4 regions of the Erwinia sp. PME.40.26/001 genome follow, and region 3 is predicted to be linked to each of the others. Evidence: predicted binding sites of a transcription regulator. Region 3 holds the regulator's gene; each other region holds the start of a gene.
What was found. The regulator PurR, encoded in region 3, represses purine synthesis genes. The targets are predictions, from matches to a motif close to CANGCAAACGTTTGCNTG.

Region 1 (7,890 bases), on a different contig from region 3:
TGAAATCGACTACACCCGCCCCACCTGTATCTTAATGGGGCAGGAAAAAACCGGGATCACCCAGGAGGCGCTCGACCTGGCCGATCAGGATATTATCATTCCGATGATCGGGATGGTGCAGTCGCTGAATGTTTCCGTGGCATCAGCACTGATCCTCTATGAAGCCCAGCGTCAGCGGCAAAATGCCGGCATGTACCTGCGTGAAGAAAGCACGCTGGACTATGCGGAGCAGCAGCGTCTGCTATTCGAGGGGGGTTATCCGGTACTGGCCCGCGTGGCAAAGCATAAGGGACTACCCTACCCGGAAATTAACGATCGGGGTGAAGTCGTAGCGGAACCGGAATGGTGGGCCACCATGCAGTCGAAGGCGCATAAATAATGCAGGGCCGTCTGCTCGATGCCGTCCCGCTGAACACGCTATCAGGTGTGGGTGCCAGTCAGGCGGCAAAGCTGGCTAAACTCGGCCTGCTGACGGTACAGGATCTACTGCTGCACCTGCCGATGCGTTATGAAGACCGTACCCAGCTGTATGCCATCAACGACCTGCTGCCGGGCATTTACGCCACGGTAGAAGGGGAAGTGCTGCATTGCGACATCTCATTTGGCCGTCGTCGTATGCTCACCTGTCAGATCAGCGACGGTAGCGGCGTGCTGACCCTGCGCTTCTTTAACTTCAATGCGGGAATGAAAAACAGCCTCGCCGCTGGCCGTCGCGTTACCGCCTATGGCGAGATCAAACGCGGCCAGCGTGGCGCAGAGATTATTCATCCTGAATATAAGGTTCAGGGGGAAAGCAGCGTGACGGCGCTCCAGGAGACGCTGACGCCCGTCTACTCCACTACGGAAGGTGTCCGCCAGGCCACACTGCGGAATCTCACTGACCAGGCGTTAACCCTGCTGGACACCTGCGCCATTGCCGAACTGCTGCCGCCGGAGTTAAGCCAGGGCCTGATCAGCCTGCCCGCGGCCCTGCGAACCCTGCACCGGCCGCCGCCGGATATGGCACTGGCCGATCTGGACAGCGGCACCCATCCTGCCCAGCGACGGCTGATTATGGAGGAGTTGCTGGCGCACAATCTCAGCATGCTGGCGGTGCGTGCCGGAGCCCAGCGCTATCATGCCCTGCCGATGGAGGCCCGCCACAGTCTGAGTGACAGGCTGCTGGCGGCCCTGCCCTTCAAACCGACTAACGCCCAGGCACGCGTGGTGCGTGAGATCGAAACCGATCTGGCCCGCGACTACCCGATGATGCGTCTGGTTCAGGGTGATGTGGGCTCAGGGAAAACGCTGGTTGCGGCGCTGGCCGCGCTGAATGTCATTGCCTTTGGCAAACAGGTAGCATTGATGGCTCCCACCGAACTGCTGGCCGAACAGCACGCGAATAACTTCCGTCAGTGGTTTGCACCGCTGGGGCTGGAAGTCGGCTGGCTGGCAGGTAAACAAAAAGGCAAAGCCCGCATCGCCCAGCAGGAAGCCATTGCCAGCGGCCAGGTTTCGATGATTGTTGGCACCCATGCAATTTTCCAGGAGCAGGTGCAGTTTAACGGTCTGGCGCTGGTCATTATCGATGAGCAGCACCGCTTTGGCGTCCACCAGCGCCTGGCGCTGTGGGAGAAAGGCGAAGAGCAGGGTTTCCATCCACACCAGCTGATTATGACCGCGACGCCCATCCCCCGCACCCTGGCGATGACCGCCTATGCAGACCTGGACACCTCCACCATCGACGAAATGCCGCCGGGCCGCACGCCAGTGACTACCGTGGCGATCCCGGATACGCGCCGGGCCGATATCATTGCCAGAGTGAAACTGGCCTGTGGCAGCGAAGGCCGCCAGGCCTACTGGGTGTGTACGCTGATCGAGGAGTCTGAGCTGCTGGAAGCGCAGGCGGCTGAGGCCACCTGGGAAGAGCTGAAACTGGCCCTGCCTGAGCTGAATATCGGGCTGGTACACGGTCGCATGAAACCGCAGGAAAAACAGGCCGTGATGCAGGCCTTTAAACAGGGTGATATTCACCTGTTAATTGCCACCACGGTCATTGAGGTCGGGGTGGATGTCCCCAATGCCAGCCTGATGATTATTGAGAACCCGGAGCGTCTGGGCCTGGCACAGCTGCACCAGCTGCGCGGCCGCGTCGGCCGTGGGGCGATCGCCTCTCACTGCGTACTATTGTATAAAGCGCCGCTGAGTAAAACGGCCCAGAAACGCTTACAGGTACTGCGCGACAGCAACGATGGTTTTGTCATTGCCCAGTGTGACCTTGAAATTCGCGGTCCTGGTGAGCTGCTCGGCACACGCCAGACCGGGAATGCCGAATTCAAAGTCGCCGACCTGCTGCGCGATCAGGCAATGATCCCTGAAGTCCAGCGCGTGGCGCGCCATATTCATCAGCACTATCCGGCGCAGGCAGTCGCCCTGATCGAACGCTGGCTACCGGAAACCGAACGCTATACCAACGCCTGATCATGAATGTTTTAGATTCCTGTTTGCCACGTTGGCAAACGATTGCTTTTGCGCTAAAGAAGATTAAAATCGCCCCTTTGTTGCCCCGGGAAGCCTTAACATGACCGTTGAAACCCAAGATGCTGCCGCCGACCGTAGCCCTGTTGCTACTGGCAAAAGCGAACTTATTTACCGCCTTGAAGATCGCCCACCGTTACCGCAAACCCTGTTTGCAGCCTGTCAGCACTTGCTGGCGATGTTTGTCGCGGTTATTACCCCGGCCCTGCTGATTTGTCAGGCCCTGGGCCTGCCCGCGCAGGATACCCAGCATATTATCAGTATGTCGCTCTTTGCCTCCGGCGTGGCGTCTGTTCTGCAGATAAAAACCTGGGGCCCGGTGGGCTCCGGTCTGCTGTCGATTCAGGGTACCAGCTTCAATTTTGTGACTCCGCTGATTATGGGCGGCCTGGCGCTGAAAAATGGCGGGGCTGACGTGCCCACCATGATGGCGGCTCTGTTCGGCACGCTGATGCTGGCATCCTGCACGGAAATGGCGCTGTCGCGCGTGCTGCACCTGGCGCGCCGGGTCATTACCCCACTGGTGTCCGGGATTGTAGTGATGATTATCGGCCTGTCACTGATCCAGGTCGGCCTGACGTCCATCGGCGGGGGCTTTGCCGCGATGAACGATCACACCTTCGGGGCGCCAAAAAACCTGCTGCTGGCTGGCGTGGTGCTGGCGGTAATCATTCTGCTGAACCGCCAGCGTAATGCTTACCTGCGCGTGGCTTCCCTGGTGATCGCGATGGCGGTAGGCTACCTGCTGGCCTGGGCCATGGGCATGCTGCCGGAAAATACGACACCGGCCAATACCGCGCTGATTACCCTTCCCATGCCCTTTTATTACGGACTGGGCATCGACTGGAACCTGCTTATCCCCCTGATGCTGGTGTTTATGGTCACCTCGCTGGAAACCATCGGGGATATCACTGCCACCTCGGATGTCTCCGAGCAGCCGGTCAGTGGTCCGGTCTATATGAAACGCCTGAAAGGCGGGGTGCTGGCTAACGGCCTGAATTCGTTTGTTTCCGCACTGTTCAATACCTTCCCTAACTCCTGCTTCGGGCAGAACAACGGTGTGATCCAGCTTACCGGCGTGGCCAGCCGCTACGTCGGCTTTGTTGTCTCGCTGATGCTGATAGTACTGGGGCTGTTCCCCGCGGTGAGTGGCTTCGTGCAACATATTCCTGAACCGGTACTCGGCGGCGCAACGATTGTGATGTTCGGTACCATCGCCGCGTCCGGCGTGCGTATTGTGTCGCGTGAACCGCTTAACCGCCGCGCTATCATGATTATTGCGCTGTCGCTGGCCGTCGGCCTCGGCGTATCGCAGCAGCCGCTGATACTGCAATTTGCACCGGACTGGCTTAAAACGCTGCTCTCTTCCGGCATTGCCGCCGGGGGTATCACTGCGATCATTCTGAATCTGGTGTTCCCGCAGGAAAAATAAACCGGTTCCTGTCATTCTGGAGACGTGTGGAAATTTCACCCGGTCGCCGCATGCAGGTTGAGATGCGGCGATAAATCAGGCATAACAAGCCATTACCAGAATTCATAGGGATGGATACGATGAAGTTTCTCGGAAAAGTTTTGCTCACGCTGCTGCTGTTTCTACTGCTGGTGGTCGTTGCCCTGTATGTTTTGCTGCAGACGCAGTGGGGCGCGGGCTGGATCGGTCGCCAGGTCAGCGCCGACAGTGATTATGAGCTGTCACTCAGTAAAATGGAGCATAACTTTTCTGATCCCAGCCATCTGCTGTTGAATAACGTCTCCTTTGGCCGTAAAGGTCAGCCCGCCACGCTGGTTGCTAAACGCGTTAATCTGGGCCTGGGTCTGATCCAGTTCAGCAATCCCCTGCACTTTGCCAGTATTCGCCTTGATCAGGGGACGCTAAATCTCAGTGAAAAAAGTGCGCCGCTCTCATTACAGGCTGACCGTTTGCAACTCAGCCAGATGGCGCTGAACCGCAGCGAGGGTGAATGGCCGCTGCAGGCACAGCGTGTTGATGGCGGTGTGATGCCGTGGAAGCCGGAGGCCGGTAAGCTTCTCGGCAAGGAAGCCCGCTTCCAGATGAGTGCCGGCTCGCTGACGCTGAACGGCATCCCTGCCGCTAACGTGCTGATCCAGGGAAGCCTGAAAGGACAACAGTTGCAGCTCAGTAACCTGGGGGCGGACATGGCGCTGGGCTCCGTGACCGCCAGCGCGCAGCGCGATGCAAACGGTACGTGGCAGGTTTCCACCCTGCGTCTGAACAGCATCCGCCTGCAAACAGATAAGACGCTGCGCGATTTCCTGCTGCCGTTGGGTGCGCTGCCGCCAGTGCATTTTGATCGCATCGATGTGACCGATGCCCGCCTTGAAGGACAGGACTGGGCGGTGACCGATCTCGACCTGAATTTGAAAAACCTGAGCCTGAGCCTGAGCCAGGGTGACTGGCAGAGCGATAACGGCTCGCTGTCACTGAACGCCAGCAGCTTTGTGAATGGCAGCCTGCAGTTGAACGATCCGATTGCCAATATGGACTTCTCCCCCCAGGGGATCGCCATTACGCAGTTCAGCTCACGCTGGGTCAACGGTCTGGTGCGTGCACAGGGTAACTGGACCCGCAGTGACCGGAAACTGACGCTGGACGAACTGGTCATCGCCGGGCTGGAATATACCCTGCCGCTCAACTGGCGCGAACGCTGGATGCAGCCGCTGCCCGCCTGGCTTGACAGCGTGGAAGTGACGAAATTCAGCGCTAATCGCAACCTGATTATCGATATCAATCCGGACTTCCCTTTCCAGATGACCTCCCTGGACGGCACCGGCAACCGTCTGCTGATGGCTCGTGAACATCAGTGGGGAATCTGGTCAGGCGATCTGAGCGTCAATGCCGCCGAAGCCACGTTTAACCGTGTCGACCTGCGCCATCCCTCGCTGGTACTCAACGCCGGGGATAACAGCATTAACGTGACGGAGATGAGTGCTTTCAGCCATGAAGGTATGCTGGAGGGACTGGCAACGCTCAGCCAGCAACCGCAACGTGCGCTATCGTTGACCCTGAGTGGCCGTCAGGTGCCCGTGAATGTGTTACATGACTGGGGCTGGCCACAGGTGCCACTGCAGGGTAACGGCAATCTCCAGCTGAAATTGCAGGGCAATCTGTCGGCGGCACAATCACTGAAATCGTCGGCTAATGGCACGCTGACAGTGACGGCAGGCGATAAATCGGTGCAACAGACCATGCAGGCAGGCCAGGTCGCTGGCGCGCAGTAATTCTCGTTCGGGGTACTATCTGCCCCGTCCGGGCTTCGCAACCTCACGCGGGTAAGGTATAGTCCGTTTTTTTACGGGGGAACCATGCTGACCAATTCATCCATTCGTCTGAACAAATACATTGGCGAGAGCGGCATCTGCTCACGCCGCGATGCCGATCGATACATCGAACAGGGAAACGTTTTTATCAACGGCAAGCGTGCCTCGGTGGGCGATCAGGTCTTTGCTGGCGATGTGGTGAAAGTAAACGGCCAGCTTATTGAACCGCGTAACGAAGATGACCTGGTGCTGATTGCGCTAAATAAGCCGGTTGGTATCGTCAGCACAACGGAAGACGGTGAGCGGGACAACATTGTCGATTTCGTTAACCACAGCAAGCGGGTGTTCCCCATCGGACGCCTGGATAAAGACTCGCAGGGGCTGATCCTGCTGACCAACCACGGCGATCTGGTGAACAAGATCCTGCGCGCCGGTAACGATCACGAAAAAGAGTATATCGTGACCGTGAACAAGCCGGTGACGGAAGAGTTTATTCGCGGGCTGGGCGCAGGCGTACCGATGCTGGGTACGGTGACCAAAAAATGCAAAGTGAAAAAAGAAGCACCCTTTGTGTTTCGCATTACGCTGGTACAGGGGCTGAACCGTCAGATCCGCCGCATGGCAGAGCACTTTGGCTATGAGGTGACAAAGCTCGAGCGTGTTCGCATTATGAACATCAGCCTGAAAGGCCTGCCGCCGGGTGAATGGCGGGATTTGACCGATGATGAGCTGATCGCACTGTTTAAGCTGATCGAGGACTCCTCCTCCGAAGATAAATCCGCGAAGAAGGCACCAGCGAAAAAAACCGCCGTGAAAAAGCCCACCAGCAGCGGGGCAAAAACGCCAGATAAAGCGGCTGCCAGCCCGGCGGGTCGTAAACGCTTTAACCAGCCGGGCCGCAAGAAAAAGGGCCGCTAAGGCACTTTTTTATTGCCCGCTGCCCACGCCCGGCTCCAACGGGCCGTCCGGGTCGGCGGGCAGTACAATGTACACCCCTTCAAACACCGCACCCGACTCATCGTTACCAAACAGCTCAACTTCAAGCTGCACCCGCGCCTTACGGCCACGCGCCAGCCGGTCAAGATCGCCACTCAGAGAACCCAGGTCAGCAATCGCGCCCGGCCTGCCGCTGATCGGTTTGCTATAGCGAATGTGGGCATCGGCCAGAATGATCGTCCCGCCCAGATGCCGCTCACGCAGCAGCAGCCAGATCAGGCCCCAGCCGGTCAGCGTCGCCAGCGAAAACAGGCTGCCCGCGAACAGGGTATGGTGGGGATTCTGATTGCCGGTTTCCGGCATGGTGGTGATAAATTTCTGACCGGTGTACTGCAGGATGCGCACGCCCATTTTTTCACTGAGCGGGATATGCTGATACCATGCCTGCTGGAGCTGACCACACCAGTCAGCGCGGTGCAGAATATCATCCAGCGTCACCACCGGCTTAATCATCAGGAAATGGCGTACCGGCGTGGTCTGCGGTGCGGTGATCTCCCCCTGGTTGAGGTAGCCGAGCTTGGAAAAGAACTCAACGGCATCTTCACGCGCGCTGCAGACGACACGCTTGACCCCTTCCTGACGCGCCACCGACTCCAGGGTCATCGCCACCAGCGTGCCCAGGCCTTTGCCCTGCACGGAGGGGTGGACCGCCAGAAAACGGATAGCGGCTTCGTTGTCGGCATTAATATACAGCCTCCCGATGGCCACCGGGTCCCCTTTCTCATCCACCACCATCTGATGGTGGGCCAGCGCATCCCAGGCGTCACGCTCCGACCCCATCGGCTGATGCAGCGGCTTACGCAGCATTTCCCAGCGGAACTGGTAATAGATATCTAACTCTTCTGCAGTTTCTGGCACACGGAGGTGATACATAAAATGGTTCTCTCTTTCAGGTCCCGCAAGGTCACTTCTGTGCCGTCCGGCTAACGACTTCACACCTGCAGCCAGAAGGTTACGGGGCCATCATTAATCAGCGCCACTTTCATATCAGCGGCGAAACGCCCGGTTTCCGTGGCGATACCTTTATCACGACAGCAGGCAGCGAAGTATTCATACAGCTCTTCAGCGTCGGACGGCGCAGCACCGCCGGAAAAACTT
Region 2 (7,890 bases), on a different contig from region 3:
GCGGCGATTGCCGCAGGTTACGGTTGCAAAACCTATCGTGTCACCACGCTTGAGCAGCTGGAGGCGGCGTTGACCGATGCGCAGAAACAGACCGTATCAACGCTTATCGATATTAAAGTTCTGCCAAAAACCATGATTCACAAGTACTTCAGCTGGTGGCGCGTAGGTGGTGCCCAGGTGTCCCAATCAGAGCGCGTAGACGCCGTGGCCCGGATGCTGAACGAACATATCGACCAGGCGCGTGAATATTAATCATACCCTTCATTCTTCACGCTGCAGGTGCGTTGGCTGCGCCTGTTCACCCCAGTCACATAGTTATCTATGCTCCTGGGGATTCGCAGGCTTGCCGCCTTCCTGCAGCGAGAATTATTTTGGGTATAAACATTTGTTGTTTATTTAACGGGCATTTTTATTTCGCCCGCTCTTATCCCCCTACATGTAAGGACCTGTTATGACTTTAAAATTAGGTGTAATCGGAACGGGCGCCATCGGCCAGGAACATATTCGTCGTTGCAGCAAAGTGCTGCAGGGTGCGCAGGTGGTTGCCGTCTCTGATATCAACGTGGACGGTGCCAAAGCTGCACTGGCGCGTATCGGTATTGACGCCGAGGTGTTTGCTAACGGCCACGATGTGGTGACGTCACCGAACGTGGACGCCGTGCTGGTCACCTCCTGGGATCCGACGCACGAAGAGTTCACCCTGGCGGCCATCGCCGCAGGCAAGCCGGTTTTCTGTGAAAAACCGCTGGCGATGAGCGCGGAAGGCTGCCGCCGCGTGGTGGATGCCGAAATCAAATTCGGCAAGCGTCTGGTGCAGGTAGGCTTTATGCGCCCGTACGACAGCGGCTATCGTGCGCTGAAAGACGTGATCACCAAAGGGGAAATCGGCGAGCCGCTGATGCTGCACTGTGCGCACCGTAACCCGACGGTACCAGAGAGCTACACTACCGATATGGCCATCACCAACACACTGATCCACGAACTGGATGTGCTGCGCTGGCTGACCGAAGATGATTACAAATCGGTGCAGGTGGTGTTCCCACGCTCTACCTCGAAAACGCACAGCAAACTGCGCGACCCGCAGGTGGTGCTGTTTGAAACCCGTAAGGGCATCCGCATCGACGTTGAGATCTTCGTTAACTGTGCCTACGGTTACGACATTCAGTGTGAAGTGGTGGGTGAAGAGGGCATCGCTAAACTGCCAGAGCCTTCAGCCGTGCAGATGCGTAAAGACGCCAAGCTGTCGACGTCAATCCTGACCGACTGGAAAGATCGCTTCATCGATGCCTACGACGTGGAACTGCAGGCGTTTATCAACGATGCCACCGCTGGCACACTGACCGGGCCATCCGCCTGGGACGGCTATGCTGCCTCTGTGGCTGCCGATGCCTGTCTGAAAGCGCAGGAGAGCGGTGCGATTGAGCCGGTGGAACTGCCAGAGCGTCCCGCCTTCTACGCTAAATAAATTTTTGGGCGTCTGCAGCGGGCGCGCTCAACCCCCCGTCATCACGGCGGGGGATCACCGCAAAACAGCGTACTGATTTATTCACGGAGAGTCTGATGAAAATTGCCTTTGATGTTGATGTCATCCGGGATATGGGCATCACAAAAATGGTTCACCAGGTGGCTGACTGGGGCTACAAATATATCGAACAGTCCCCGCATCCACAGATCAACCCGTTCTATAAGCATCCTAAAGCCAGTCGCGAGATCATTACCGAGTACAAAAACGCGCTGCGTGAGACCGGGCTGGAGATCTCCTCATTTATCGTGGTGTACCGCTGGTCCGGTCCGGATGAAGCGCGCCGTCAGGCCGCTGTCAGAAACTGGAAACGAATGATTGAGATCGCCGTGGAAACCGGCGTACAGGTGATCAATACCGAGCTTTCCGGTAATCCGAACGAGCCTGAAATCTGTGAAGAGATGTTCTACCGGTCGATGGAAGAACTGCTGCCGATCGTTGAACGCGAAGGCATCCGCATCGAAATCCAGTCCCATCCGTGGGATTTCTGCGAAGAGAGCAACGAAACCGCCGACATGGTGAAATCGTTCCGCAGCGAGAACGTCAAGTATCTTTACAGCGTGCCGCATACCTTCTTTTACGACAAAGGAAAGGGGGATGTGAAAAGCATGCTGGAGTATTCCGGCATCGATCTGTCGCACGTCCTGATTGCCGACACCATGAACCACACCAAACACTGCCGCTATATTGTCAACCCGCCGGGCGTGGATGCGACGATCCACCAGCATGTAGGCGTGGGCGAAGGAGAGGTCGATTTTCAGACGCTGTTCCAGACGCTGCGCGATATGGACTTTGCTAACCGCACCTTCAAAGTTGGCGGCGAGTCGATTATTGCCTCGTCACTGTTTGGCTACCCGGAAAAAATGAACCGTCAGGCAGTCGAAACGCGCGAACTGATCGAACGTGAACTGCTGAGAAAATAATGCAGGGCGGCGAGTGCCGCCCGGTGAACCCCTGAGGCAACACCATGAACAAAGATAACGTCAGACTGGCGATTGCGCCGATTGGCTGGACCAACGATGACATGCCGGAACTTGGCAAAGAGAATACCTTCCAGCAGATCGTCAGTGAAATGGCGCTGGCGGGTTTTACCGGCAGTGAAGTAGGCAGCAAGTACCCGCGCGACCCGGCGATCCTGAAGCCGATGCTCGATATCCGGGGCATTGAAATCGTCAATGCCTGGTTCAGCACCTTCTTTGCCAACGGCGATAAAGCCAAAACCATTGATGAATTCATTAACCATCGTGATTTCCTGCACGCGATGGGGGCGAAAGTGATTGGCTGTTCAGAGCAGAGCCTGAGCATCCAGGGGACGACCAAAGCCGTACTGGAAGAGAAGCCACACTTTACTGATGAACAGTGGCGTCTGACCGCAGAAGGGTACAACGAGCTGGCGAAACTGGCGGCGGAGAAGGGCATGACCGTCGGTCTGCATCACCATATGGGCACGGGCATTCAAACCACCGCCGAGGTGGATCGTTTTATGGCCGAAACCAATGAAGATGTCTACCTGCTGTTTGATACCGGCCACGCTTACTATTCTGAAGGGACGCAGGAAGCCATGCTGGCCATCCTGACGAAGTATCTGCCGCGTATCAACCACGTGCATCTGAAAGACGTGCGCGATGAGGTAGTGGCACAGGTGAAGAGCCAGAAACTGTCCTTCCTGGATGGCGTGAAAAAGGGCACCTTTACCGTACCGGGTGACGGCGTGATTGATTTCGATCCGGTGTTCAAAATCCTCGACGACTTCGGCTATAAAGGTTGGATGGTGGTGGAAGCAGAGCAGGACCCGGCGCTGGCGAACCCGTTTGAATATGCAGTAAAAGCACGCAAGTACATTCGCGAACACGCCGGTCTGTAACCGCCAGGGCGGACATCAACAGAGGTTTGCCTTTACGCACGGGCCGATCGGTTTATCGATCGGCCCGTGTCACGTCAGGCGATAGTGTTATTTGAGTTCGATGGTGCTGATAATGCTTTCGGCTTCGGTCTGCGCCTGCTGCTGATTGTCCGCAGGCAGAGTGATTTGCAGCGTCAGAAGTTTACCGTCACTTTTACCCAGCACCACGGAAGACCAGGATGACTGGTTGTTGGCTGAGATCACGGTATCCAGCTGCTGGAGCTGCTTGCCCTTCACCGTAATGGATTTGTTGGTCACGACCTGCAGCTGTGGGTCACGGTTGCGCTGTTGGGCTTCCAGGCGACCGGCCAGGACGTCCAGACCTTCGTCAGTACTTTCGCCGTCAATCACGATGATCGCCTTCTGGCCTGATTCATCGGCATAGACGTGCATATTGTTCGCCTGGGTACCAAGCTTACCGCTCTTATCAGACATGCCTGCCGGCAGGGTAAAACTCAGCTTGCCATCCATCAGGGTGACATTCTGATTTGACTGGCTGCTGCTGACGCCATTGTCATCGGCTGCGGCCTTTTCATCTTTCTTACCATCACAGGCAGCCAGGCCGGCTACCAGTACAGCGATTCCGGCATATTTCAGTAAGTTACGCATCAGGGTCCCTTTTCACATTGGTCGCGTAGAATTCAGGCCTTCAATACAATCGTATTCAGCGCCTAAAAGCAACTTAACAACGGTTACCGATAGCACACTAACCGAAGTTGACTTTCACGCCGTGCGATTTTTCTGCCAGGCGCTTCAGGGCGGCATTCAGCAGGACGCCATAGGCAGGCAGGAAGAACACCATGCAGATAAGCACTTTGAAGCAGTAGTCTACCATCGCAATCTCGACCCAGTGGGTGGCCATAAACAGGTCCGGGCTCTTGTAGAAGGCGATAAAGAAGAAGGCCAGCGTATCGCTGATATTACCGAGAAACATGGCGGCTGCCGGAGCCATCCACCACGCGGCTTTCTGACGCAGGCGGTTAAAAACGTGAATGTCGAGGATCTGACCGAGCGCGTAGGCCATAAAGCTGGCGCAGGCGATGCGGGCGACAAACAGGTTCATCTCTTCCAGCGCCGCAAATCCCTGCCATTCACCCTGATAAAACAGGGCCGAGATGGCATAGGAGATAAACAGGGCCGGGACCATCACCGCGAGAATAATACGCCGGGCCAGCGGAGCGCCAAAAATACGTACCGTCAGGTCAGTGGCCAGGAAGATAAACGGGAAGCTGAAGGCACCCCAGGTGGTGTGCAGGCCAAAAATAGCCACGGGCAGCTGCACCAGATAATTACTGGAGGTGATCACCAGCAGATGGAACAGGGACAGCCAGACCAGCGCATGGGTGCGCTGACGCGTTGAAAAAGCAATCATCGTTGTAAGCCTTTTTAGATTGGGGTGAGGGAACCCATGAACATGTATCTGTGTTTCGCGCAGGCGAATTCGCGGCATATTACCGCGTTGCCCTGCTATTGCAATGGTTAATTTTAACGCAAACGTTATCGTGAAACGCAATCCTTGCACGCACCATGGCCGGCGTTAAAATAGGCGCTGACCTTTATCGAATAATTGAGAATCTCATGAGCGATCTCTTCGCGAATCCCGACCGGACCCTTGATGCGCTAGGCCTGCGGTGTCCTGAACCCGTGATGATGGTGCGCAAAACCGTGCGCCATATGCAGGAGGGAGAAACCCTGTTGATTATCGCCGATGACCCGGCGACGACGCGTGATATCCCCGGTTTTTGCCGTTTTATGGAACATACGCTGGTGGCCCAACATACTGACGCCCTGCCCTATCAGTTCTTGCTGAAGAAAGGGGTGTAGCGGGCGACACATGTCCGGTCATCCCATGGCGGGCTGACCCAAAAAGGAGGTCAGCCCGTGCAGTAGGGTGAAAAGGACATCCTGCTATTTCTTACGCAGTAACCGCAGGGCGTTCGCTGTCACTAACGCCGTTGCGCCCGAATCCGCCAGCACTGCCAGCCAGAGCCCGGTGATGCCCATCAGCGTGGTGACCAGGAAGATACCCTTCAGCCCCAGCGCCAGCGCGACGTTCTGGCGAATATTCGCGTGGGTGGCGCGTGACAGGCGGATCATCGCGGCCAGACCATTGAGCCGGTTGTGCGTCAGCGCGGCATCGGCGGTTTCCAGAGCGACATCGCTGCCGCTGCCCATCGCAATACCGACGGTGGCGGCCTTCATAGCGGGCGCATCGTTAATGCCATCCCCGACCATCGCCACCGGCTGCTGCTGATTAAGCAGGCTGATGGCCGTGACTTTGTCCTCTGGTAGCAGGCCCGCGCGGTAATCGATATCCAGCTCACCGGCAATCGCTGCCGCCGCTCGCGGGTTGTCTCCGGTCAGCATCACCGCATGAATACCCAGTGCCCTGATTTCATCCAGCGCCGCCCTGGCATCGGCACGCAGCGTATCACGCAGGGCGATAAGCCCCAGCATCTGCTGGCCGTCGTGTAACACCACCACCGTATTGCCCGCGTTTTCCAGCGCCTCTGTGCGGCCCCGCTCTGCGGTCAGCATCCCGTCCGGCAGTCTGGCCGGTGAGCTGATGGTCAGTAAGCGTCCACTGACTTCCGCTTCAACCCCGCTTCCCGCCAGGGCACGCAGGGCAGTCGCCTGCGGCAGCGTCAGCTGACGCTGCGCTGCGGCCGCCGTGATAGCCTGCGCCAGCGGATGGGACGATCCCTGTTCAATGGCGGCGGCGGTAGCCAGCAGCTGATTTTCGTCCAGGGTGGCCAGCGGCAGGATAGCGGTGACCTGCGGTTTCCCCTCGGTCAGCGTACCGGTTTTATCAAAGGCCATCGTGCGTACGCTGCCCAAACTTTCCAGCGCCGCGCCGCCTTTGATCAGCGCACCACGGCGTGCCGCCGCGGCCAGTCCGGAGGTGATCGCCGCCGGGGTGGAAATAACCAGCGCACACGGGCAGCCAATCAGCAGCAGCGTTAATCCCTTATAGATCCAGGGCTGCCATGCGGCCCCCAGCAGCAGCGGTGGCACCAGTACCACCCCCAGCGCCAGCACGATAATTATCGGTGTGTAGATGCGGCTGAAACGGTCAAGGAAGCGTTCAATGGGCGCACGCCGCTCTTCGGCTTCTTCAATCAGGTGCAGAATACGATCGATGGCACTTTTACCCGGCTCTGACATCACCTCCAACTGGACCAGGCGGTCAACGCTCAGACAGCCGGCGGCGATGGTTTCATTCTGCTGGCGTTCCACCGGCACCGATTCCCCGGTCAGCGCACTTTCATCAAAGCTGGCGAAGCGGCTCAGCAGCTTCGCATCCGCTGGCAGGCGGGCACCGGCGGCCACTTCAATCACGTCGCCGGGGCGTAAATCGCTGACCGCGACATTTTCCCGCTGCCCCGCCCGCAGGCGAACAGCAGTATCGGGTTTCAGCGCCATCAGCGCCGTCACCCCTTTGCGCGCGCGACCGGCGGCAAACGATTCCAGCCGCTCCCCGAGCATAAACAGCAGCAGCACCATTGCCGCCTCGGCAGTGGCACCGATAAACAGGGCACCGACCGCAGCTACGGTCATCAGGGTTTCAATGCTGAACGGCGACCCGCTGCGCATCAGGCGCAGGGCGCTGCGGCCAATCGGCCAGACGCCAAATAGCGTGGTGGCGATAAAAGCGATCTGGCCCGCCGGATGATCAATACTTTCCAGCAGCCAGCTCACTGCCATCATCAGTGTGAGTACGATCAGGCTGAGGTTTTCCTGCCAGAGGCTTTTTTCAACGGCCGGCGGTGCGGCGACATCACTGCGCTGTAGCTTGAACCCGGCCTGCGACACGGCCTGTTCAACGGCATCACGAACATCGCTGCGGGCATCGACCAGCAGTTTTTCGCTGGCGAATGCCACGCGGGCCTGAACGATTTCCGGCAGCTGTTTTATTGCGGTTTCGACCTTGCGCGCGCAGGCCGGGCAGTCCATTCCCTTCACCTGCCAGGTAAATCGAACATCGCCCGAGGGCCTGTCGCCCTCATCATCGGGGTCGTCTCCCGAATGGCAGGCCGTATCTTCACAGCAGGGTGATGCGGTGCCAGTTGGGCTGGCGGGGGTGATTTTCTGGATCACTGGACGCGGGCGGGTGCTGCATCCGTGCTGAGTGCTGGCGTGGTGGTGACCACAACCACATGAAGAGTGCTGTTGCATAACGCCTCCTGACCGGTATCGGCGGGCAACACTGCCCGTCGATACCTATCTTACACTCTGGAGTGGACTCCAGAGTCAAGCGTCAGTTCAGCTTATAACCATAAGGAGCGCACGATCATAAAGTGGCCGGCAAAGTAGCAGGCGGCGATCACGGCGCGGTCGGCGCTGAAACGGCGGCGATAATGGCTGACCAGCCAGACAATATTTCCCAGCAGCAGCAGGACGGACCCGGCCATCAGGGTAAAGGTATCGTCGGTAGGTAGCATGAAATACTGTTCCATACCCAGCC
Region 3 (7,890 bases):
CAGACGGATGATGTCTCTCAGGACAATATTTTTCATACCCTGTTGGGGATGATGAATGTGCAAACCCGGGAGTATCAACCCGCGCTGGATATGATCCGATCGTGTCGTCAAAACCATTAAGGGTTGAAACCGACCGTTCGGTCTAGTACTCTGCTGCGATGAATAAAACGACCCGCTTTGACACACGTGAACATCTGCTTGATACCGGTGAACGGCTCTGCCTTCAGTCCGGGTTTAACGGCATGGGCCTGATCGCCCTGCTGAAAGAAGCTGAGGTGCCAAAGGGGTCGTTCTACCACTATTTCCCGTCCAAAGAAGTGTTTGGCGTGGCGATGCTGGAACGCTACTTCGCACGCTATCACCTGCGCCTGCAGGCGTATCTTGACGACCATCAGGATAACGCCCGCCAGCGCGTGCTGGACTATTATTCCCAGTCGCTTTCTCACTGCCAGGAGAGCCACTTTGCTGGCTGTCTTTCGGTCAAGTTATCGGCTGAAGTCTGCGACCTGTCTGAAGCCATGCGCAGTGCATTACATGCCGGTTCTGCCGCGCTGATTGCCACACTGACAGGTGCTCTCGATAAGGCACAGCAGCAGGGTACCCTGTCACGCCATATCGAATGCGCTGCCTGTGCGCAGACGCTCTATATGTTGTGGCTGGGTGCCAGTCTGCAAAGTAAAATTTGCCGTGACCATGCGCCGTTGCGCCATGCCTGGCAGGAAATGACACGAATTCTTCGTGAAGATTAAAAAAAAACACCTTAACTAGTCGACCGGTCTACCAGGAGTAAGTTATGAAACTGAACACGCTGTTTACCCCGCTGAAAACCGGTGCCATCACCGTGCCTAACCGCATCTTTATGGCACCACTGACGCGTTTGCGCAGCATTGAACCCGGCGATATCCCCACTCCGCTGATGGGCGAATATTACCGCCAGCGCGCGACTGCCGGGCTGATTATCACTGAAGCCACCCAGATCAGCTTCCAGGCGAAAGGGTATGCCGGAGCACCCGGTCTTCACTCTGCCGAACAGATCGGTGCCTGGAAAGCCATCAACGAGGGCATCCATCAGGAAGGCGGACACAGTGCTGTACAGCTGTGGCACACCGGCCGTATTTCCCACAACAGCGTCCAGCCTGACGGCAAAGCCCCGGTTTCCGCGTCGGCAATCAACGCGGAAACCCGCACCTCCCTGCGCGATGCAGAAGGCAAAGCAATTCGTGAAGCCACCTCAACGCCACGCGCGCTGAGCACAGAAGAAGTGACGGGTATCGTTAATGACTTCCGCCAGGCCGTTATCAACGCCCGCGAAGCCGATTTTGACCTGGTAGAGCTTCATTCGGCTCACGGCTACCTGATCCATCAGTTCCTTTCTCCGGCATCTAACCAGCGTGATGACCAGTACGGTGGCAGCATCGAAAACCGCACCCGCTTTGCGCTGGAAGTCGTTGATGCTGCCATTGCCGGCTGGAGCGCGGATCGTATTGGTATCCGTATCTCTCCGCTGGGGCCGTTTAACGGTCTGGATAATGGTGAAGATCAGGAAGAAGCGGCACTGTACTTTATTGCTGAACTGGCAAAACGTCAGCTGGCTTATCTGCACATTTCAGAACCAGACTGGGCCGGTGGAAAACCTTACACCCACGAATTCCGTCAGGCGATCCGCGCTGTGTACCCGAGCGTGATTGTCGGTGCAGGGGGCTACACGGCTGAAAAAGCGGAAGATCTGATTGAGCAGGGGCTGATTGATGCGGTGGCATTTGGTCGTAGCTATATTGCTAACCCGGATTTAGTCGCCCGGCTGAAAACTGACGCGCCGCTGAACGAACCGAAGCCGGAAAGCTTTTACGGCGGCAGTGCGGAAGGCTATACCGACTATCCGTTCCTCGGTTAATCACGCCAAAAGTTCGCAGCGGCAGGCATTGCCGCTATACTGCATTTTTCCGTCATCGTCTGATGACGCCGATAGAAGAGGATGTTATGCGTTTACTTCACACCATGCTGCGCGTTGGCGATCTGCAACGTTCCGTTGATTTTTATACCAAAGTGCTGGGCATGCGCCTGCTTCGCACCAGTGAAAATACCGAGTATAAATACACCCTCGCCTTTGTCGGCTACACCGACGAGAGCGAAGGGGCGGTGATTGAGCTGACCTATAACTGGGGCGTGGACAGCTACGACCTGGGCGATGCGTACGGACATATCGCGCTGGGCGTGGATGATGTCGCCGCCACCTGCGATCGTATCCGCAACGACGGCGGTAACGTCACGCGTGAAGCCGGCCCGGTCAAAGGCGGCACCACAGTGATTGCGTTTGTTGAAGATCCCGATGGCTACAAAATTGAGCTTATCGAAAACAAACACGCCGGTAACGGTATCGGACAGTAATTATTTCGGGTGCCTTTTGGGCACCCGACCTCCCTCCCTGCTGCATCCCCCGACAAAATTTGCCATAATGCGCGCTGCCTTTTTTCCCCTGTGAGAAGCTGATGTCTGAATCGAATGAACTGAATACCCTTAGCAGCCGTTTTCGCGGTTTTTATCCAGTCGTTATTGATGTTGAAACCGCCGGTTTCGATGCCAGAACTAACGCCTTACTGGAAATCGCAGCGGTCACGCTAAAGATGGATGACAACGGCTGGCTGGAAAAGGATGAGACCCTCCATTTCCACGTCGAGCCTTTTGTCGGTTCAGTTCTGCAACCTGAGGCGCTGGCATTTAACGGTATTGACCCCGAAAACCCGCTTCGTGGCGCGGTCAGTGAATACGACGCGCTGCACGCCATTTTCAAACTGGTGCGTAAAGGCATTAAAGAGAGCGGCTGTAGCCGGGCGATCATGGTGGCGCATAACGCCACCTTCGACTTGAACTTTGTCAATGCCGCCGCCGAACGCGCCAGCATGAAGCGTAACCCCTTCCATCCCTTCGTCACTTTTGACACGGCGGCCCTGAGCGGGCTGGTACTGGGGCAAACGGTTCTGGCAAAAGCGTGCACCGCAGCGGGAATGCCGTTTGATAATGCCCAGGCGCACTCTGCCCTGTACGACACCCTGCAGACCGCTGACCTGTTCTGTGAGCTGGTGAACCGCTGGAAACGGCTTGGCGGCTGGCCGCTGCCAGCCGATCCGGCACATAACGACAGCGAAGCGTAACGCCATCACGTCGTAAAAAAAACCGGGCCTGAAAAGGCCCGGTTTTTTTATGCCGGCACGCTGCCTGGCTTACTCAGCAGCATCAGACGGATATTTTTGCGCCGTCTCTTTAATAAGCTGCTGCAGTTCGCCGCGCTGGTACATTTCAATAATAATGTCGCAGCCACCGACCAGCTCACCGTCCACCCACAGCTGTGGGAAGGTTGGCCAGTTAGCATATTTTGGCATCTCTGCGCGAATGTCAGGGTTCTGCAGAATATCAACGTACGCGAAACGCTCACCGCAGGCAGACAGTGCCTGAACGGCCTGAGCAGAGAAACCGCAGCTTGGCAGTTTCGGAGAACCTTTCATGTATAACAGAATAGGGTTTTCAGCGATCTGGCGTTGAATTTTTTCAACAGTACTCATAAATGTCTTCCTCAATACAATACTTCATGTGTAGGCTAGGCGCAGCCTGCTTATTGTAGCGACTCTGTCCGGGTGATGAAAATGACATTTTTACATGGCGAAAGGGTAAAAATGTGACCTGAGAACAAAACAGGGAAACAAAATAACATTTTCTTATCATCGCTGCTGCACAAGTTAGCGCCCGTTTTGCGTTTACTGCTGAGATAAACAACTGATACCGTTCAATTTTGCGCCATTTACTTGATCTGTATTATTGAAACAAAAAAGACCTTACCCTTTGTTAAGAAGTTAGATTAGAATTGCCCTAACCTTCTGCCTTCGCGCAGAAATGCCTTTTCTGACTCCGTTGCGACCTTTTGCAGCGCACAAACTGTTAATGGGAACGATGCGTTTACTCATCACGCTCTGCATACTGGCTTTCACCCAGTTGTTCTTCAATATGGCGCACGCATCGCCACATACCCCTATTAATGCGAATCAGCAAAAAGCCGATCGCACTACCGCACGTGAAGATGAGCGTCGCAAACGCCGCCCGGTCAAGACCGCCTCCACGAAAAAAGTGAAAGAACCGGTCAGTAAAAAAGCAAAAGAACCCGCCAGGAAGACCGCCGCTAAAACAGCACGTCTGGTGCCGGCAAAAAAACTCAAAGAAAAAGCCAGGAGTAAAGTGGCGGCAAAACCGTTGCGCACGGCTAAAGTAACGAAAAAGTCCTTAAGCAAAAAAATCGCCGCCAACAAAAAAGCCGACAAGAAGCACTATGGTCGCGATCGCGCCGGGCGCAAAGTTGCGCAACGCGATGACGCGCAGCTTTCAGGCCCGCTGAAACTGAGTAAAGCCCACCGCGCCCGCTATCAAAAAGCGCGCGAGACAGCGATGACAAAATTGATGGGGCAACTCGGCAAACCCTATCAGTGGGGCGGTACCTCACCTAAAACCGGCTTCGACTGCAGCGGTCTGGTGTGGTACGCCTACAAAGATCTGGTGAAGTTCAAAATCCCCCGTACGGCAAATGAAATGTATCACCTGCGCGATGCCGCCTCGGTCAAACGCGATCAGCTGGAAAAAGGGGACCTGGTCTTCTTCCGCATTAACGGTCGCGGCACGGCCGACCACGTAGGGGTTTATCTGGGTGGGGGCAAATTTATTCAGTCTCCGCGCACCGGTAAAGATATCCAGGTCAGTGCACTGAGTGAAGATTACTGGCAGGAGCATTACATCGGCGCACGCCGGGTGATGACACCGAAGACAATTCGTTAACTGTGCCGTCAGCGTGATGGGTATACGGGAGGGGTCACCTCCTCCCGGGCCGGACTTAGTGCATGACTGCGGTAAAACTAAACGCAATAATCATCAGCAGTGAACCCACCACCGCCAGCGCTGTCATTTTCATATCGGTGTTCATATTTTCTCCTTAATAACCCTGCAATGTGTAAGCCAACAGATTTTCCCATACTTACCCGTAAAAATCTCGTTTTCTGCGCCCAGCCTTGTTAGAATTATTCCTTTCCGTTGCGCAACACGCCCGGAAACGTTTTAAGTCAGCGCTGCATGTCACTCTACGGATGATTTTACCCCTCCCCGAATCTTTGAGACAGCACCCCAGATCGTTCTCGTCGGGCAGCAATAGCGGCGCGCAGGCAAACGTTTAACCAAATTGTTATCAGTACGTTACGATAACACCAGGAGTAGGATTTTAATGGCAACAATTAAGGATGTGGCAAAGCGTGCCGGTGTGTCCACCACCACCGTGTCCCATGTCATCAACAAAACGCGCTTTGTAGCCGAAGAGACGCGCGAAGCGGTATGGGCGGCAATTAAAGCTTTGCATTACTCCCCCAGCGCCGTTGCCCGCAGTCTTAAGGTGAACCACACCAAAACCATCGGGCTGCTGGCCACATCCAGTGAAGCCCCCTACTTTGCCGAAATCATTGAAGCGATTGAAAACCGCTGCTTTGCTAAAGGCTATACGCTGATCCTCGGCAATGCGCATAACGATCTGCAAAAGCAGCAGGCGTATCTGTCGATGATGGCGCAGAAGCGTGTCGATGGCCTGCTGGTCATGTGTTCAGAATATCCTGACCCCCTGATAGCCATGCTGGAAGAGAACCGTAATATTCCAATGGTGGTGATGGACTGGGGCGAGTCACGCGGAGACTTTACCGATACCGTGCTCGATAACGCTTTTGAAGGCGGCTATCTGGCGGGGCGTTATCTGATCGAGCGCGGCCATCGTGATATCGGGGCGATCCCGGGACAGCTGGAACGCAATACCGGCGGCGGTCGCCATGCGGGCTTCCTGAAAGCACTGGCTGAAGCCGGGATTACCCTGCGCGATGAATGGCTGGTACAGGGCGACTTTGAACCGGAATCTGGCTACCGCGCCATGCAGCAAATACTGTCACAGAAGCAGCGTCCGACGGCGATCTTCTGTGGGGGAGATATTATGGCGATGGGTGCGATTTGCGCAGCGGACGAGATGGGGTTGCGCGTACCGCAGGATATTTCGGTGATCGGTTATGATAACGTGCGCAACGCCCGTTACTTCACCCCGGCGCTGACCACCGTACACCAGCCAAAAGAGCGTCTGGGGGAAACAGCCTTTGATATGCTGCTTGACCGCATCACCAGCAAACGTGAAGAGCAGCAGACGATTGAAGTGCATCCTTCACTGATCGAACGCCGCTCCGTTGCCGACGGCCCCTTCCGCGACTATCGCCGTTAATATCCGCGCATCAGATCCCGGGCTGTTCACTCAGCCATTCTGCATTCAGCGTTTCGGTATTGCCCAGATAGGCCAGCAACCAGTTCAGCGCCGGTGAGGCGCTGTGCTCAGACCAGCTGAGGTAGCAGGGACTGTCAGGAAACGGCGAGGCCAGCGTCAGCTCACCCAGCACCTGCTGTTGCAGCCAGGGCTGGGCAAAGTGCCCCGGTACCATCCCGACGCACAGCCCGGCACGCAGGCAGTCGAATGCGCTTTCCCAGTCCGGTACCACCAGCCGCCGCTGATTGTCCAGCGTCCAGGTTGTGCGCTTCGGCAGCGCCCGCGACGTATCCTCCAGCACCAGCGAGGGCCATTCGCGGATCAGCGCTTCACTCAGCGCGCCTTCGTAACGGTGCAGCGGATGTTGGGACTGGACTACGCAGCGCCAGTTCAGACTGCCCATGTCGCGAAAGGCAAAACGCCCCCTCACAGGAATGGCCTGGGTTGCGCCTATTGCCACGTCCACGCGACCGTCAGCCAGCGCATCCCAGACGCCGTTAAACACCTCCGGCATGATGTGCAGCTCCATGTCCGGGAAATGACGATAAAAATCCACCACCAGCTGACGCGTGCGCGCCGGCCGTACAATCCTGTCCACCGCAATGTTAATCTGCCCGCGCCAGCCGTTTGCCACCTGCTGGCAGCGGGTTCGCGTGGCAAGCATTTTTTTGATAACAGCCCGCCCCTCTTCACTGAATACGCGACCCGCCTCGGTCAACACCACGTCGCGATGGCGGCGTTCAAACAGGCTCACAGCCAGCCACTCCTCAAGCTGGCGAACGGTGTAGCTGACCGCAGATGGTACGCGATGAAGCTCTGCCGCTGCGGCGGTAAAGCTGCCCGTTCTGGCGACAGCGTCAACCACTTCGAGAGAATATTCAGACCACATAACTTGCCTTCAAATTATTTCACTGCAATAGACGAATAATAGCGTTTCACAGCGCACTCGGCACGGGATTACACTGCGCACGTGAAAAAATTGTCTGATAAGAGTTAAAAACCATGCGTTCCAAAGGATTTATGTTTTACCTGGCCATACTGAGTATGCTGGGTTTTCTTGCCACCGATATGTACCTCCCCGCTTTTGGCGTAATGCAGCAGGATCTGGGCACCCAAGCCGGTGCCATCAGCGCCAGCCTGAGTATTTTCCTTGCCGGTTTTGCCTGTGCGCAACTGGTCTGGGGCCCGCTCTCTGACCGCATCGGCCGTAAGCCCGTGCTGGTGATGGGTCTCAGCCTGTTCGCCATTGGCTGCGCCGCCATGCTGTGGGTGGAGTCGGCACCCTGGCTGCTGGCGATGCGCTTTGTGCAGGCCGTCGGCGTATGTGCAGCGGCCGTCAGCTGGCAGGCGCTGGTCGTTGATCGCTACAGCGGTGCGCAGGCCAATCGCATATTTGCCACGATTATGCCGCTGGTGGCGCTGTCTCCCGCGCTGGCACCCTTGCTGGGAGCCTGGCTGTTACAGCACTTTTCCTGGCGCGCTATCTTCGTCGCACTGCTGGTGATAAGCGTGATGCTGCTGATCCCAACGCTGCGCCTGCCATCGCCTTCCCGCGTTGTCAAAGACAC
Region 4 (7,890 bases), on a different contig from region 3:
TGCCGGATCGATCTCTGCCTTCCGCCAGCGCTATCCCGGCGTGGCGCTGAAAATCTCCGAGTTTGGCGGACTGACCGTTCAGCAGGCCGTGCTGTCCGGCAGCCTGGATATTGCCATGACCGCCCTGCCGGTGGCCGATGATTTGCCCCTCAACTCGCTGGCGCTGATGAGCCATCCGCTGTGCGTGCTGGTGCCGCGCACCGACGCCTGGCTGCGCCGCAGCCATATGCCGATCAGTGAACTGGCCGGGCTTCCCATTCTGATCTACAACGAGGAATTCTCCCTGAATCGCCAGCTGATGCGGGCGTTTCAGGCCAGCGGATTTACGCCACAGATTGCAGTGCGCAGCGGTCAGTGGGATTTTCTGGCGGCGATGGTACAGGCCGGGATGGGTGTGGCGATCCTGCCGGAGCCGATCTGCCAGCGTCTGGATAAGAGCCAGCTACTGTGGCTGCCGCTGGAGTCGGACCTGGTGTGGAAGCTGGGGCTGATCTGGCGGAAAGGGAGTTATCTGTCGCGCAGCGCCCAGGCGTGGATTACCTGCTGCCGCGAGTTCTGGCCGGGGGAAACGCCGTGCATTTCGTTGTGAACCGCTGGGGACAGACGTAAACAACACAAACCGGCGGCACGGGCGGCCAGGAAAGAAGGCCGCCCCTACCCGAATACTCTGCGGTTATTCTTCCTTTTCGACCAGCAGGGTTTCCATCAGATCGAGATCGTGCAGCAGTTTCTGCATGGTTTCATTGCTGATTTTCTGCGTGGCGCGCAGGTGATACAGCTCACCCCGTTCGGCACGCAGCCCGCTCAGGCGGAAGCGACGCTCCAGATTTTCGGCAAACAGCGCGCGCTCCATGTCCTCTTTGCCATCAACGCGACGGCGCAGGTTACCAATCACCCGGGAACTGACTTCTTTAATCAACTCAGGATCGATGTTCTCTTCCGTGTCATTGGTCAGCCGCTCTTCCATCTTATACAGGCTTTCAATCGCCGTAGCGGCCATCACCGCACGCGCCATCTGCAGCTCACGGCGGTGAACCGTCTTGTCGACGCCCTCCACTCCGCGCAGTAACAGCGGCAGCATCACCACGCCCACCAGCAGTGAGAACAGGATCACCCCGGTGGCCAGGAACACCAGTTCATAACGCGCCGGGAAGTCGTTGCCGTTACTCAGCAGCAGCGGAATAGACAGCACACCCGCCAGCGTTATCGCCCCGCGCACACCAGCGAAGGAGGCAATCAGCAACTCACGCGTGGAGTAGCTGGAAAACTCCATCGGGCGTTTTTTCAGCGCACTGCGGCTGATAAAGCGCATGGTCCACAGCCAGCCAAAACGAACGATCATCAGCGCCATATAGATCAGCACCACCGAGGCAAACAGCACCCACAGCTCCACGTTCGGGTCGGCATCGGCCTGACGTACGGAGATTTCCAGAATGCCCGGCAGCTGCAGACCCAGCATCAGGAACACCATGCCGTTAAACACGAATTCCAGCATCTGCCAGACGCTGTTGGCACGCAGGCGCATCGCCAGCGGTGCCTGACGAATAATGCCGGAGCGCGAGATGGTCATCCCGGCGGCGACCGCGGCAAGAATACCGGACACGCCGATATGCTCGGCAATCAGGTATGACGCAAACGGCAGCAGCAGCAGCAGCACGGTCTGCGTCGCTGGGTCATCCCCGCTCCAGCGGCTGAACAGGCGCAGCGACTTACCGTACAGCCAGCAGATGGCGATCCCCGCCAGCAGGCCACCAATCGCCACTTTCATAAACTCCAGCGACGCGCCCGAGACAGTAAAGACCATCGTACCCATGGCCACCGCAACGGCAAACTTCAGCGAGACCAGGCCAGACGCATCGTTCATCAGCGCCTCGCCCTGCAGGATGGCCATGATTTTTTTCGGGATGCGCCCCTCGCCGACAATGCCGGAGAGTGCAACGGCGTCTGTCGGTGACAGCACTGCCGCCAGCGCAAAGGCAGACAGGAGCGGAATGCCAGGCACCAGCCAGTAGATCAGGTAACCAATCCCGACCACGGTGATCAGCACCAGTACCAGCGCCAGGCCAAGGATCTCGCGCCCGTGATTGAGGAACTCGCTGGTCGGGGTTTTCCAGCCGTCAGCAAACAGCAGCGGCGGGATAAACAGGACTAAAAACAGCTCCGGGTCAAAATCGACGTGCAGGCCAAACGTCGGCCAGGCGAGCAAAGCGCCCATGGCAATTTGCACCAGCGGCAGAGGAATTTGAAAGGGAATAATACGCGCCGCGACGCCCGACAGCGACACAACCAGCGTCAAGATGAGAATGGTGAAGAAAATTTCCATGCGTTCCTTTTTATATGTCTTCCGAAGGCTCTGAACAAAAGCAGCCCAGGATTTGTATACCCTGCGGGATAGTAAAGCAAATTAGGAAAGCGTTGAAAAACAGGATGTGCCTTAAGAGGGGAAATTCAGTGGCATCTGAAGGTGGGGCCGGCGATCCCGGCCCCGAAACAGCATTAAATCGCCCAGCCGCAGGCATAAAAAGCGACCAGCGCGACGGCAATCAGAACCGTACCGACGTTGAGCTTGCGCCATTCTCCGGCAAAGATGCGGCCGATCACCAGCGAACCAAAGCCGAGCATGATGCCGGTCACGATATTGCAGGTCAGTACAATAAATACGGCCGCCAGCAGGCCGGACATCGCATCGACGAAGTCGCTGAAGTCGATCTTGGAAACGTTGCTTAACATCAGCAGGCCAACGTACATCAGCGCGGGTGCGGTGGCATAGCCCGGCACGAGGTATGCCAGCGGCGACAGGAACAGGATCATCAGGAACAGAACACCGACCACAATGGCCGTCAGGCCGGTTTTACCGCCTGCCGCCGTTCCCGCTGCCGACTCGATGTACACCGCCGCAGGGGCTGCTCCAACCAGACCGGAGAAGATGCTGCTCAGAGAGTCACTGGTTAACGCCTTACCACCGTTGATGATCTGGTTGTCTTTATCCAGCAGGTTGGCCTGCCCGGCCACGGCGCGGATGGTACCCGTGGCATCAAAGACGGCGGTCATCACCAGCGCCAGCACGCTGGGCAACACTGCCGGTTTCAGTGCGCCGAGGATATCCAGGCTGAACAGCAGCGAATTCCCCTGTGCATCGCTCAGGCTGGGCATAGCAAACAGCCCCTGATAACTCACCGCCGGGTCAAAAATCAGGCCGATTACCGAGATGGTAATAATGGTCAGCAGAATACCGCCGGGTACGCGCAGTTTCTCCAGGCCAAAAATCACCGCCAGGCCCAGCAGCGTCATCACCACCGGGAATGACGGGAAGTGGCCCAGCGCGACCGGAAGTCCCGGCCCCGGGTTTTTCACCACCAGGCCAACGCCGTCGGCGGCGATCAGCAGCAGGAACAGGCCAATACCGACGCCGGTGCCGTGCGCCACGCCCATTGGCAGATTGCGCAGGATCCAGGCCCGGATACCGGTGGCTGAGATCAGCGTGAACAGGACCCCCATCAGGAACACCGCACCCAGCGCGACCGGCACGCTGATCTGCTGGCCCAGCACCAGGCTGAAGGCCGTGAAGGCCGTCAGGGAAATAGCACAACCAATCGCCATCGGCAGGTTGGCCCACAGCCCCATCAGCAGGGAACCAAACCCGGCGACCAGACAGGTTGCCACAAACACCGCCGTCGGCGGGAAGCCCGCTTTGCCCAACATCGAGGGCACCACGATCACGGAGTAGACCATCGCCAGGAAGGTCGTCAGACCCGCCAGGATTTCCTGACGGACGCTGCTACCGCGCGCAGAAATTTTGAACCAGGCGTCGAGAGAGCCGCTGGCCGGTTGAGAAGGAGCTGACATTGTAATCCCCTGAGCATTCTTATGAGTTATCGCTGCGTGGTACCGCTGCATCCCAGCGGTAGTCAACGTTTGCATCCCTGGCACAATATTCACGGTGTCAAAAACCTCAGGGCGAGGCACAAACCGGATAAAGGCAAACGTTTACTATTCCACGTAAAAACCGCGTCATTGCAGTGCGTATTTTCGCGCAAACGATTATCCGGTGTTTAATGGTGCATATTCAACACCTGTTAACGCTTAAATTTGCATAAGTCTTGATTTACATCCCCCTGATCATTCACACAGAGGGATGTTAACGGGGGAAGCCCCCTGTCCTCTCATAGCGCTTTCTTATGACGGCGATACGCGGAGGGGGTCAGACGGGAACCTGCTCAGTCAAACTTGACTTCACCGCCCTGCTGCAGCGCACGCTGCCAGGCGGCACGGCTCTGCACCTTCTGCAGCCAGGCCTGGATAGCCGGGCTGTCTGCGGCCCCGCCACGTGCGGTCAGCGCCTGCAGGGGGAAGCTCATCTGGACGTCAGCGATGCTAAACCGGCTACCGGCAAACCATTCGTTGCGGGCCAGATGCTGCTCAATAAACTGACGGTGGTTAGCGATCTGCGGGTCGAGGTAACCTTTCTGCACCCCTTTACCAAAAGCGCTGCCGATTGGCCGCAGCAGCCAGGGGACAGGGGCTTTTCCCATGCGGCTGAAAATCAGCTTCATCACCAGCAGCGGCATCAGGGAGCCTTCTGCATAGTGCAGCCAGTAGCGTGACTGGATCACCGCCTCATCATCGGCCAGCTTCAGCTGGCCGGCAGCATCATAATGTGATTCGAGATATTCCAGGATCGCCCCTGACTCCGCCACCACGCGATTATCATCGGTGATCACCGGGGCTTTACCTAACGGGTGTACTTTTTTCAGCTCCGGGGGGGCAAGCAGCGTGCCCTCCCGCTGATAACGTTTAATCTGATACGGGACTTCCAGCTCTTCCAGCAGCCACAGCACGCGCTGTGAGCGCGAATTATTCAGGTGATGTACGGTGATCATAGTCGCTCCTTAAAACCTGAGTATAGAAGGTTAAGCGCCTTTCACATCCAGCAGGATCGCTCCGGTACCCTGTTCACTGAGCCGGTCATTCGGATTGCGCAGCGGGCAGTCCTCCATCGACAGGCAGCCGCAGCCGATGCAGCCATCCAGGTCATCCCGCAGACGGGTCAGCGTTTCAATGCGTCTGTCCAGCTCGTCACGCCACTGCTGCGACAGCAGCGCCCACTCTTTTGGGGTCGTTCGTTTGCCGGGGGAGTACTGCATCAGGCTGTCGCTGATGGTGGCCAGCGGGATGCCGATGCGCTGGGCGATTTTAATGACTGCCACCCGTCTGAGAACGTCACGCGTGTAACGCCGCTGATTTCCCGGATTGCGAAAGCTGCTGATTAGCCCTTTGCTTTCATAGAAATGCAGCGTCGATACCGCCACGCCGCAGCGCCGGGCAACGTCACCAGGGGTCAGTTCCCGCTTGTCAGAAGTGCGAAGAATTTTTTTCATTTAGCGCTTTACCTCAAGTTAACTTGAGGAATTATACTCAGCAACCATTGAGTTCGCGATCTATTGACGCAGAGACCCGGGAGAAAAGTGTATGCATGACGACATCATCAGCACCCTGACAGACTGGATCGACAGTAATCTGGAAAAAACCCTGTCGATTGATGAAGTGGCGGCGAAATCTGGCTATTCGAAGTGGCACCTGCAGCGTATGTTCCGTTCCGTGACGAAACAGACGCTGGGTGGTTACATTCGTGAACGTCGTCTTACGCTGGCCGCTGAAGCGCTGCGTCTGACCCAGCGCCCGGTGTTCGACATTGCCCTGCAGTATGGCTATGACTCACAGCAGACGTTTTCCCGCGTCTTTCGACGCCAGTTCGCCCAGACGCCGACGGCTTACCGCCATTCCATGCGTCGCCAGACGCTGCAGCGTTCAGGCTGGAATTTTGACTGCGGCGACTTCACTGCACCGCGCTTCAGCCCGTCGGGCCATGAGAAAGCCTGTCCGACGTGCAGCTAAAGCTTAACGCGATGCCATCAGCCTCTGCGGTGGCATCGCCAGCGGTTCCTGCCCCCAGTGCAGCGGCGACAGATACCAGCCACCGCCCAGCGCTTTGATGTGATACATCGCCGCATCTGCCTGAGCAATCAGCACCTCGCCGACCGGGTGATGTCTGGCCATCGCCGCCCCCACGCTTAACGACTGAACCACCCGGGTGCCATCAGGCAGTTGCACCGGCGGCTGCATCGCGCGGATGATGCGGCGTGCCACCTGAGCGACCTCTTCCTCATCTCCGGCTCTGGTCAGCAGCACCGCAAACTCATCCCCTCCCAGACGTGCAACCATATCCTCTTTGCCCAGCCGCGCCTGCAGGCGCTGCGCGGTCACGGTGAGCACATGATCGCCGGCAGCATGACCATGGCGATCATTTACCTGCTTAAAGCGGTTGCCGTCGATAAACAGCACCGCCACCTGCTGGCGGCGGAGGGGGTCCAGCAGCAGCGCCTGAAGCTGGCGATCGAACGCTTTACGGTTCGGCAGCCCGGTGAGTCCGTCGTGTAAGGCCTGGTGAACGAGGGAGCTGTTCTCACGCGTCAGATGACGCTGCCACTGGTCCAGTTCGTCCAACAGGGCATTGAAATCCCCGCTCAGTTTGTCCAGCTCGGCAATCGATGCCGACGGGACGCGCAGCGAGAAGGCCCGGCGTTTGCGCACGTCATGGGTCACCGAGGCGATATTTTTCAGCCCCTGTAAAATGCTGGCGTGCATGCGGTGAGAAAGCCAGAACGCCAGGAGCGCGGTGATCAGCAAACTGCCCCCCAGCCACTGCATCGCCTGCCAGAGATAGTGCAGCACGCGCGTGGCATCGCCATGGATCCAGACCCGGCCAATTTCCTTATGATGATGAATAATGGGTGCGCTGACCGGTTTCGGAAACAGCCACTGGGCAACGGCGGCGCTGAGGCCCCGATGTACATTGGCACCCGGCATCTGCCAGCTCACCAGCAGTTTCTGATGAGCATCGTAGATGCGTGCAGCGGAAAAATCGGAATGGCTGCCGATATCACTCAACAGGCTTTTTGCTGTTTCGGCATCCCCTTTTAATACTGCGGTATGGGCGCTGTAGCTGACGCTGGTGGCAATAAGCTGAATATTATTTTCCGCGTAGCTGCGCAATACGTACATGGAGAGCGCCGACAGGGAAAGACCGCTGCACAGCAGAAACACCAGCATCACCGTCAGGTGAATACGCCGGAACGACTGGCCCATCGTCGGCAGCACACGTGCCGTCTGAGACGGCCGCTGATTGTGGGTGTTCATCCGATGTTCACAAGCGGTGAAAGGTGGCGAAGCCAGGAGTGACCATGAAAAGACATATACTCCCCCTTGGTGATTTCTGCAGTTCGCAGATCGGTAATTATATTAGAAATATTTATAATTCTTGTTTTAGACCAACAGCTGTCCGGCCCAGGAAAAAGCACTGGGAGAAAAGGCACAGCCGGGTTATGAGTAGCATTAGCGAAAAAATCCTACAGATCATCAAGACAACGCACAATGTTAAATAGCGTCGGATTCATCTTAAACCAATAAATTTGACTTAACAGAATAGTCAGGCTAGCGGTAAAAAATATCTACCATACCAGGTTTAAATTTTGTTCAGTTTTTAAAATCGGGTGATATAATGTGATCGCCATCACACTTTAATGACCTGTTCGTCAGACCGGAAAGGAGCACGCCTGGCAGCTCCGGTTCCGCTGCGGGTGATGTTGCATTTCGTTTGTCAGGACAGACCCCCCGGAGTTTTCAGCATGGCGACTATTACCACCAGCGTTATTCTTATGAGATGGGAGCTGCTCAGCGCAGTGATGATGTTTTTTGCCAGCACCTTTAACGTACGCTGTCGTAAAGCCAGCCGTAACGTGATGGCCTTTGCTTTTACCGGCATCGGTATTGGCATGTCGTGCTGGTTTGTCACCGGACTGCTGGGCATTACGCTGAGTATGGATAATCTGC

Region 1: a site for PurR is predicted at 2,492-2,509, ahead of ACZ3HG_RS19300 (nucleobase:cation symporter-2 family protein). Genes of this name have one in related genera too.
Region 2: a site for PurR is predicted at 4,913-4,930, ahead of tusA (sulfurtransferase TusA). Genes of this name have one in related genera too.
Region 4: a site for PurR is predicted at 3,977-3,994, ahead of ACZ3HG_RS21065 (NCS2 family permease). Genes of this name have one in related genera too.

Annotation. Positions count from the first base shown of each region.
Region 1 is NZ_JBVHNP010000009.1:18,281-26,170, reverse strand. It holds gene trmH (tRNA (guanosine(18)-2'-O)-methyltransferase TrmH) at 1-379, shown strand, start outside; gene recG (ATP-dependent DNA helicase RecG) at 379-2,460, shown strand; gene ACZ3HG_RS19300 (nucleobase:cation symporter-2 family protein) at 2,561-3,949, shown strand; gene ACZ3HG_RS19295 (AsmA family protein) at 4,069-5,757, shown strand; gene rluF (23S rRNA pseudouridine(2604) synthase RluF) at 5,842-6,714, shown strand; gene fabY (fatty acid biosynthesis protein FabY) at 6,724-7,665, opposite strand; gene dtd (D-aminoacyl-tRNA deacylase) at 7,725-7,890, opposite strand, start outside.
Region 2 is NZ_JBVHNP010000003.1:144,690-152,579, reverse strand. It holds gene iolD (3D-(3,5/4)-trihydroxycyclohexane-1,2-dione acylhydrolase (decyclizing)) at 1-252, shown strand, start outside; gene iolG (bifunctional inositol 2-dehydrogenase/D-chiro-inositol 1-dehydrogenase) at 452-1,465, shown strand; gene ACZ3HG_RS11235 (sugar phosphate isomerase/epimerase family protein) at 1,561-2,445, shown strand; gene iolE (myo-inosose-2 dehydratase) at 2,490-3,386, shown strand; gene ACZ3HG_RS11225 (DcrB family lipoprotein) at 3,474-4,034, opposite strand; gene ACZ3HG_RS11220 (7-cyano-7-deazaguanine/7-aminomethyl-7-deazaguanine transporter) at 4,132-4,797, opposite strand; gene tusA (sulfurtransferase TusA) at 5,004-5,249, shown strand; gene ACZ3HG_RS11210 (zinc/cadmium/mercury/lead-transporting ATPase) at 5,334-7,601, opposite strand; gene ACZ3HG_RS11205 (lysoplasmalogenase) at 7,694-7,890, opposite strand, start outside.
Region 3 is NZ_JBVHNP010000001.1:373,378-381,267, reverse strand. It holds gene eptA (phosphoethanolamine transferase EptA) at 1-120, shown strand, start outside; gene ACZ3HG_RS02095 (TetR/AcrR family transcriptional regulator) at 159-749, shown strand; gene nemA (N-ethylmaleimide reductase) at 794-1,894, shown strand; gene gloA (lactoylglutathione lyase) at 1,981-2,388, shown strand; gene rnt (ribonuclease T) at 2,490-3,152, shown strand; gene ACZ3HG_RS02075 (Grx4 family monothiol glutaredoxin) at 3,222-3,560, opposite strand; gene ACZ3HG_RS02070 (C40 family peptidase) at 3,946-4,818, shown strand; gene cydH (cytochrome bd-I oxidase subunit CydH) at 4,874-4,963, opposite strand; gene purR (HTH-type transcriptional repressor PurR) at 5,258-6,283, shown strand; gene punR (DNA-binding transcriptional activator PunR) at 6,294-7,211, opposite strand; gene punC (purine nucleoside transporter PunC) at 7,325-7,890, shown strand, end outside.
Region 4 is NZ_JBVHNP010000012.1:17,153-25,042, reverse strand. It holds gene ACZ3HG_RS21075 (LysR family transcriptional regulator) at 1-589, shown strand, start outside; gene ACZ3HG_RS21070 (Na+/H+ antiporter) at 674-2,323, opposite strand; gene ACZ3HG_RS21065 (NCS2 family permease) at 2,497-3,846, opposite strand; gene ACZ3HG_RS21060 (glutathione S-transferase family protein) at 4,218-4,880, opposite strand; gene soxR (redox-sensitive transcriptional activator SoxR) at 4,911-5,378, opposite strand; gene soxS (superoxide response transcriptional regulator SoxS) at 5,470-5,895, shown strand; gene dgcN (diguanylate cyclase DgcN/YfiN) at 5,899-7,197, opposite strand; gene ACZ3HG_RS21040 (YjcB family protein) at 7,686-7,890, shown strand, end outside.